2 regions of the Paraburkholderia sp. GAS38 genome follow, and region 2 is predicted to be linked to the other one. Evidence: riboswitches for the same ligand, from Rfam matches in the RefSeq annotation. Region 2 holds a riboswitch; the other holds the start of a gene.
What was found. A riboswitch is a leader RNA that binds a small molecule or an ion and turns the genes downstream of it on or off. The one in region 2 is predicted to bind thiamine pyrophosphate.
Positions count from the first base shown of each region.

Region 1 (4,417 bases), on a different contig from region 2:
CCGCAGCCGCGGCGGCGAGGCGGCTGGTTACCGAAAGGAGATTCATGGCACGCTCCTGATGCGTCTGGATGCCGCGACAGTTGATAGTGATGATTGGATGGGCAAAACGGCACCTCCACTTAGCTTACGCCGTGCGGCCGGGCGTCAGGTTGCAAAGTCGTTACCGCTTATTTCAGTGGCTTATTGAGGATGATTTGCCTCTGCCGACACCGTCCGTTCTTCAGCGAGCCTCGTCGGACCGCGGTGAGCGTCGTCCCGTCCGTCCGCAAATGCAAGAGCCCGCCGGTGGCGGGCTCGACGCTGCATCGCAAGCAGGCAAGCGAGCGGGCGGGCGGCGCCTGCTGCATGCGCCGCCTGCTGCCCTTACTGCCGCTGATAAATCTCAGCGCCCTTCTTCATGAACTCGATCGACTTCACTTCCATGCCTTTTTTCAAGGCTTCGTCGTCGGTCACGCCTTGCTGCGCGGCGAACTCGCGCACGTCCTGGGTGATCTTCATCGAGCAGAAGTGCGGGCCGCACATCGAGCAGAAGTGCGCGACCTTGGCCGAGTCCTTCGGCAGCGTTTCGTCGTGGAATTCGCGCGCCTTGTCCGGGTCGAGGCCGAGGTTGAACTGGTCTTCCCAGCGGAACTCGAAGCGTGCCTTCGACAGCGCGTTGTCCCGCACCTGCGCACCCGGATGACCCTTCGCCAGATCCGCCGCGTGGGCCGCGAGCTTGTAGGTGATGATGCCGGTCTTGACGTCGTCCTTGTTCGGCAGACCCAGGTGTTCCTTCGGCGTCACGTAGCAGAGCATCGCCGTGCCGAACCAGCCGATCATCGCAGCGCCGATGCCCGACGTGATGTGGTCGTAGCCGGGGGCGATGTCGGTGGTCAACGGTCCCAGCGTGTAGAACGGCGCTTCGTCGCACCATTCCAGTTGCAGGTCCATGTTTTCCTTGATCAGTTGCATCGGCACGTGGCCGGGGCCTTCGATCATCGTCTGCACGTCGTGCTTCCACGCGATCTGCGTGAGTTCGCCGAGCGTCTTCAGCTCGCCGAGCTGCGCTTCGTCGTTGGCGTCGTAGATCGAACCGGGACGCAGGCCGTCGCCGAGCGAGAACGCCACGTCGTAGGCCTTCATGATTTCGCAGATGTCTTCGAAGTGCTCGTACAGGAAGCTTTCCTTGTGATGAGCCAGACACCACTTCGCCATGATCGAGCCGCCGCGCGAGACGATGCCCGTCATGCGTTTGGCGGTGAGCGGCACGTATTGCAGACGCACGCCGGCGTGGATCGTGAAGTAGTCGACGCCTTGCTCGGCCTGTTCGATCAGCGTGTCGCGGAAGATTTCCCACGTCAGGTCTTCGGCCTTGCCGTTGACCTTTTCCAGCGCCTGGTAGATCGGCACCGTGCCGATCGGCACCGGCGAATTGCGGATGATCCACTCGCGCGTTTCGTGGATGTGCTTGCCGGTGGAGAGATCCATCACCGTGTCGCCGCCCCAGCGGATCGCCCACGTCATCTTGTCGACTTCTTCGCCGATCGACGAGGTCACCGCCGAGTTGCCGATGTTCGCATTCACCTTCACGAGGAAGTTACGGCCGATGATCATCGGCTCGCTTTCCGGGTGATTGATGTTGTTCGGGATGATCGCGCGGCCACGCGCGACTTCTTCGCGCACGAATTCCGCCGTGATGGCCGTGAGGCCGTTCGGACCGAATGCGCTCGCGCCGAATGCTTGCCCCGGATGCTGGCGGCCCATCATCGCGGCGAGCTTTTCGCCGTTCGGGCCGCTCGTCTTCAGGGTCTCCAGATACGCGGCGCGCTGCTGGTTTTCGCGGATCGCGATGTACTCCATCTCCGGCGTGACGATGCCTTTGCGCGCGTAGTGCATCTGCGAGACATTGGCGCCCGCTTTGGCGCGGCGCGGCGTGCGGTGCAGGCCCTGGAAGCGCAGATCGGCGGTGGCGGTATCGGCGGCGCGTTCACGGCTGAAGTCGCTGGAGAGGCCGCTCAGCGCTTCGGTGTCGCCGCGCTCTTCGATCCAGCGCTGGCGCAGTGCCGGCAGACCGGCGCGGATGTCGATCGTGGCGTCCGGATCGGAGTAGGGGCCCGACGTGTCGTAGACGTAGACGGGCGGATTCTTCTCGCCACCGAAGCTGTCCGGTGTATCCGACTGGGTGATTTCGCGCATCGGCACGCGGATGTCGGGGCGCGAGCCAGTGACGTAGATCTTGCGGGAATTCGGCAGCGGGGCGACAGCGGCCGCATCGACGTGAGCGTCGGCGGAAAGGAACTTCGGATTGGCGTTCATGCGGATCTCCATGCAAAGCTATGTGGGGCCGCTAAGCAGGAGACGAGACGGAAGTTGTCGGAATTCGCGAGAGGATGAGGCGGTGCTGCGGTGCGAATTCCGTACGCTTCCCTGCGCTGGCATTATCCAGATCAGGTTCAAAGGGTATTTCTCACCCACGCAGCACAGACCTCCAACCTCTGTGCGACGCAGGACCCCCGCGTTAGCAGCGCACACGATACACCGGCCGCGCGGTGCTTGGCAACCGGTCTTGAAATCGGCGCTGCGCGATCCCTGGCCAGCTTACAGCCGGGGAGGCTTGTCTCGATTAGGCTACGCGGCGTGATGCGCCGCAGCATGAAAGGTGAGGCGGGCTGGTCTGCGGTGCGATGTTCTCACGGGTTTTCGCGTGTCTTTTTCTCCCTCCCCAAAAAATATTTCGGTTCCGTTGTCATAACGGCCGGCGTGGGCCGACAAACGTGCAGATTCCCTGATGGAGCCTGCCATTGACCGGTCACGACGACATTCGCTGAGCTCCGCTACCCGCAGCGCCTCATATTCCTGATTCACGGAGCTTCACATGGCTACCCCTCACATCTCATCCGGCACGGCGCCGCCCGCCGCACCCCCCGCTGCACCGTGCACCGGTCCGATTCACCCGGTGTGGGTTCGCGTCACGCACTGGCTCAATGCGCTGGCCGCAATCACGATGATGCTCTCCGGCTGGCGCATCTACGACGCGTCGCCGATCTTCAAAGGCTTCACCTTCCCGCCATCGCTCACACTCGGCGGCTGGCTCGGCGGAGCGTTGCAATGGCACTTCGCGGCGATGTGGCTGCTGTTCTTCAACGGCCTCGTCTATCTCGCCCTCAACCTGGCGAGCCGGCGTTTCTTTCGCAAGTTTCTGCCGTTGTCGCCGCGCGCCATCCTGCACGACTTCGTCGCCGCGCTGACCGGCAAGTTGTCGCACGCCGATCTGCGCGTCTACAACGCGGTGCAGCGATTCGCCTACGTGTTCGTGGTGTGCGACCTGATCGTACTGGTGCTCTCGGGTCTTGCGATCTGGAAGTCGGTGCAGTTTCCGCTGCTGCGCGAACTGATGGGCGGCTACGACAACGCGCGCATCGTGCACTTCTGTGCGATGTCGTTGATGGCGGCTTTTATCGTCGTGCACCTGGCGATGGTGGCACTCGTCCCGCGCTCGCTGCTCGCGATGCTGCGTGGTCGTTAAGGAAACCTGACATGAACACCCCAGACAAAAAACCGGCCCGGCGCATGCTCTCGAGCCAGCTTGACCGCGAGTCGATCCTGATCGACGCACGCCGTGAACTCTCGATGCCGTCGCGGCGCCTGTTCGGCAGGCAGTTGCTGACGCTCGGCGGCCTGTCGATGCTGACCGGCTGCTCGCTCACCGACGACAAATCGGTGAACGCGTTTCTCACGGCCGTCTCGCGTCTGAACGATCGCGCCCAGGCCTTTATCTTCGATCCGCAGCAACTGGCGCCGACCTACACCGAAGCGCAGATCACGCGGCCGTTCCCGTTCAACGCGTTCTACGACGTCGATTCCGCGCCCGTGGTCGATCCCACGGACTACCGGCTGAAAGTGAGCGGCCTCGTCACCGGCCAGCGCACCTGGAGCTTGCCCGAGCTGTACGCGCTGCCGCACGCCGAGCAGATCACGCGCCACATCTGCGTGGAGGGCTGGAGCGCGATCGGCCGCTGGGGCGGCACGCCGTTCGCCGGTTTCCTGCGCCGCGTCGGCGCCGACACCAGCGCGAAGTACGTCGGCTTCAAATGCGCCGACGACTACTACGAAAGCATCGACATGGCGACGGCCCTGCATCCGCAGACGCTTCTCACCTTCGAATACGACGGCGAGCGTTTGCCCACGAAATACGGCTTCCCGATGAAGCTGCGCATGCCGACCAAGCTCGGCTACAAGAATCCGAAGCACATCGTCGAGATGTTCGTCACGAATACCTTCCCTGGCGGCTATTGGGTCGACCAGGGCTACAACTGGTTCGGAGGCTCCTGACGCGCGCGGGTTGGGCCCGACCCTCGAGCGGCAGAAGCTTCGGAAACACGCCGGCATGACCGGCTCTCACTATCCACAACAAACGGAGTTATCCCATGAAGAAGTT
Region 1 covers NZ_JBNDJO010000002.1:411,021-415,437, forward strand. Annotated here, with positions in the region: gene P3T42_RS06030 (hypothetical protein) at 1-46, opposite strand, end outside; gene thiC (phosphomethylpyrimidine synthase ThiC) at 364-2,295, opposite strand; TPP riboswitch at 2,386-2,504, opposite strand; gene P3T42_RS06040 (cytochrome b/b6 domain-containing protein) at 2,855-3,505, shown strand; gene P3T42_RS06045 (molybdopterin-dependent oxidoreductase) at 3,517-4,311, shown strand; gene P3T42_RS06050 (pentapeptide MXKDX repeat protein) at 4,407-4,417, shown strand, end outside.
Region 1: it holds a riboswitch for thiamine pyrophosphate, as region 2 does, so the genes downstream of both, thiC (phosphomethylpyrimidine synthase ThiC) here and P3T42_RS33105 (FAD-dependent oxidoreductase) in region 2, are expected to answer to the same signal.

Region 2 (4,417 bases):
GGGTCGGCGGCCAGTCGCCCAGCCGCGCGCGGATGCGCTCGGCGGCTTCGGTCAGCTCGTCGGCAGGCGGCCAGAACAAGTCGCGGCCGCCGAGCGGCGAAGTCTGCGTCGAGGTCGCGTTCATGCTGCGCTCCCGTCCTGATGCCAGAACGGCATGCCGACCACCGGCGTGCTCGCGTGGGCGGTTTCACGTTCGGCCATCGGCCCCGCGAGATAGGCCTCGCGACCCGCTTCGACGCCCAGCGCGAAGGCGCGGGCCATCGCCTCGGGGTGAGTCGCCTGCGACACCGCGGTGTTCAGCAGCACGCCGTCGAAGCCCCATTCCATCACCTGCGCCGCATGCGACGGAACGCCCAGTCCCGCGTCGACGATCAGCGGCACGTCCGGCAGCCGCTCGCGCAGCACCCGCAGGCCGTACGGATTGATCACGCCCTTGCCGGTGCCGATCGGCGCACCCCACGGCATCAGCGCCTCGCAGCCGGCGTCGAGCAGGCGCCGGCCGATCACCAGATCTTCGGTACAGTACGGCAGCACCTTGAAGCCGTCCTTCACCAGCCGAGCGGCCGCTTCGATCAGGCCGATCGGGTCGGGTTGCAGCGTGTAGTCGTCGCCGATCAGTTCGAGCTTGATCCAGTCGGTCTCGAAGACTTCGCGCGCCATATGGGCGGTCGTGACCGCCTCACCGACGCTCTGGCAGCCAGCCGTGTTCGGCAGCACCGGCACGCCGTGGCGTTTGAGCAGGTCGAAAAAGCCGGCATCGGCGCCGCCGTCGTTCATCTGGCGGCGCAGCGCGACCGTGATCATGCCGGGCTTCGCGGCATCGATCGAGTCGGACAGCGACTGCAGCGACGGATAGCGCGAGGTGCCGAGCAGCACCCGGCTCGCAAAGGTTTGGCCGTACAGCGTGAGGGCGTCGGCGGGAATGGGAGCAGTCATCTGAAAATCCTTGTCTCTGGCAATGCGCGGGCCCTGGCCGCAGGCGACCACGTTTGGCCCGCAGGCGAGCGCCGTTTAGCCGCCGGCGACGGGTTGCACGACGTCGAGCTTGTCGCCCGCCTGCAGCGCGCGCGCGGCGTGCTGGGTGCGGGCAACAAAATCGCCGTTCAGCGCGACGGCGAACGGCGGACGCGCGCCGAAGGCAACCAGCGCATCGGCGACGGTCGCCCCGTCGGGGAGCGACAACGGCTTCTGATTGATATGAATGTCCATGGTGTTCAGATACGGTTCAATCGATCACGCAAGTGATGGGCACGACGGCCGATGCAGCCATCTTCGCAACGCTCATGCCGGCACCTGCGCGCAATTCTGTGGATCGAGCCGGGCGAGCTGAAACAGCTCGCTCCAGCGGGCATCGCGCCGCCAGCCGGCGAAGGCGTCGGCATCGCCGATGCGTCCTTCGAGCAGCGCGGCGGCAAAGCGGGCGGCTTCGTCCGCGACTTCCGGCACGATCATGTAGCCATGCCGGTACAGGCCGTTCACGCGCAAGGTCTGCGCGCCATCCCACACCAGCGCCGGACGGTGGTCCGGCAAGGTCGGGCGGCACTGCGAGTTCAATTCGAGAATGCGCGCCTCGCCGAAGCCCGGATGCACCGAGAACGCCGCGCTCAGCAATTCCAGCGCGGAGCGCACGCTGACCGGCGACATGTCTTCGCCTTCCACTTCGGTGGCGCCGATCACGTAGAGATCGTCCTGCTTCGGCGCGATATACAACGGGTAGCGCGGATGCAGCAGGCGCACCGGACGCGTGAGGCCGATACCGGGCGCATGCACGCGGGCGACCTCACCGCGGATGCCGCGCAAGGTGGGCAACACCGCCTTGGCGCCGAGTCCACGGCAATCGATCGTCACGCGGGCCGGCGGCAGGGCGTGATCGGCGACCGGCGTATTCCAGTGCGTCTCGACACCGCGTTCGGCCAGACCCGCGGCAAGCGCGCTGAGCACCTGGCGATTGTCGAGCTGCCCTTCGTGCGGCAACAGCCAGCCTTGCGTGAAACGGCCGGCGAGCGCGGGCTCGGTCGCCCCGAGCTGGGCGCCCGCTAGCGCGACAAAGCCGCCCTCGAGCAGATCCGCCGGCGCATTTGAGCGCACGCGGCGCTCGAACAACGGCGCTTCGGTGCGGTCGGCGTGATGCCAGACGACCAGCGTGCCATTGCGTTGAAAGAACACCGGTTCGGGCAATTCGGCCAGCACGCTCGGCCAGGAGTCGAGCGAGGCGGCGCCGAGGCGCGTGATCAGCAATTCGGCGCTGGCCGCTTCGGCGAGCGGGGCGAGCATCGCCGCCGCCACCCACGCGGCAGCCTGCGAGCCGGCGGCATCGCCGCGCTCGTACAGGGCGACGCGGTGCCCCGCGCCGGCGAGCCGCCATGCAACCAGCCGGCCGCACAGACCACCGCCGATGACGGCGAAATCCGCCTGGGCGTGCGTGCTCATCGCCGTCCCGCCGGCACGCGCAGAGCGGTTTGCGCCATGAGGGGACAAACGAGGCAATAAACTGAAGATTGAGCGGTCATCGTATCCTTTCCGTACGGCAACAGGCGCACGTACCCAAGGACGAAACCGGCTTGCGAGGCCGGCCGGGCAAAAGGCGCATCCAGTGACGGACGCCGCCCGGCGGGGAATGGAAGAAAAGCTGGAAGAAACGCTGACTTCCGGAAACTTCCCGCGCCGGTATTACCCGGATCGGGTGCAAAGGGTCTCTCTCAGCCTCGCCGCGGCGTGTGGCCCGCGCGCAAAGCACCCCTGTTTCGTCGAGAGTCATTAGACCATAAAAGGCGCGCGGGCCGCAAACCGGCGCGGCTGTGCGGCAGCCGCCACTGCCGATTGATGCAGCCGCGCGCGGCCCTCTGGCACAATGCAACGAGCGCACGGCTTCCCGCTTCACGCACGACAGGACAAGCGCCTCGCTGCGTCCGCCGCGATTAATTTTCGCTTAAGGCGCTCGGGCCAGAATCCGGCGACGGGCATCCGGCAACGGACGTCCAGCGTCGTGCGACGGGGTCGAGACGCAAGCCGCAATCGCAATACCGCCGTAGCGCCGACTCGTCATAGGCTGAGCCATCCGAGCCCAGCCATGGCGAAGCGGCCCAAGATGAGCCAGCATTTCTTCAGGATGGTCATGACACCCAATACTTCCCCCGCCGGCACGCTAGAACCGGACGATAAAGTCTCCGCGTGGAGTCTGATCAAGCCCTACTGGGTCTCTGAAGAATGGAAGATCGCCTGGGGACTCCTGATTACGATCATCGTGATCAACCTCGCCAACGTCTGGATCAGCGTCAAGTTCAATAGCTGGAACGGCGAGTTCTTCAACATGCTGCAAAACAAGAGCGTGAAGGACTTCCCCCACCTGATGACGGTTTGGGTCGTCCTGGTTGCGGCGCTGATCGTCCTCTTTGTCTACGGCCGCTATCTGCGTCAGATGCTCGGCTTCCGCTGGCGCCAGTGGCTCACCACCCGCTACCTCGAAGAATGGCTTGGCGACAGCGCCTTCTACCGGATCGAGCGCGACCGCCTCACGGACAACCCCGACCAGCGGATCACCGACGACCTGCAGTCCTTTGCGACCAGCACCCTCTCGCTGACGCTCGACCTGCTCTCGACGGTCGTCACGCTCATTACGTTCGTCACCATCCTCTGGACGCTCGCTGGGGCCTTGACCGTCACACTCGGCGGCATGCCGATCGTCATTCCGGGCTACATGGTGTGGGTCGCCGCGCTCTATGCGCTGGGCGGCTCGTACGTGATGTACAAGCTCGGCCGGCCGCTCGTTTCGATTACGTACCAGCAACAGAAGGTCGAGGCGGATTTTCGCTTCGGCCTGATCCGGGTGCGCGAGAACTCGGAACAGATCGCGTTTTACGATGGTGAGCAGACCGAACGGGCGAACGCACAAAACTTCTTCCAGCGCATTCGCGACAACTGGTGGCGCGTGATGAAGTACACCAAGCGGCTGAGCTTCGTGCTGAGCTTCTACGGCCAGATCGCGTTCATCTTTCCGCTCATTGTCGCGGCGCCCAAGTACTTCACCGGCGCCTTCACCATGGGCGTGTTGATGCAGATCCAGAACTCGTTCGGCACGGTGAGCGATTCGTTCTCCTGGTTCATCAACAGTTACGGCAGCCTGGTCGACTGGCGCGCTACCGTGAATCGTCTGCGCGAATTCAAACGCGTCATGCGTTCGTCGCACATGAAAGAGGCCACCTCGCCCGCCACCGTGCATGGCGGCATCAACCTGCACTACGTCGACGAGGACAGGCTCACCACGGAAGGCCTGTCGCTCGCCCTGCCGAACGGAACCGCCCTGTCGCAGATCCGCGATATCACGATCCAGCCGGGTTCGCGCTGGCTGGTACGCGGCCCGTCCGGATCGGGCAAGAGCACCTTGATGCGCGCGCTCGCCGGACTGTGGCCGTTCGGC
Region 2 covers NZ_JBNDJO010000019.1:106,090-110,506, forward strand. Annotated here, with positions in the region: gene thiE (thiamine phosphate synthase) at 1-124, opposite strand, end outside; gene P3T42_RS33095 (thiazole synthase) at 121-936, opposite strand; gene thiS (sulfur carrier protein ThiS) at 1,012-1,209, opposite strand; gene P3T42_RS33105 (FAD-dependent oxidoreductase) at 1,282-2,430, opposite strand; TPP riboswitch at 2,640-2,751, opposite strand; gene P3T42_RS33110 (ABC transporter ATP-binding protein/permease) at 3,116-4,417, shown strand, end outside.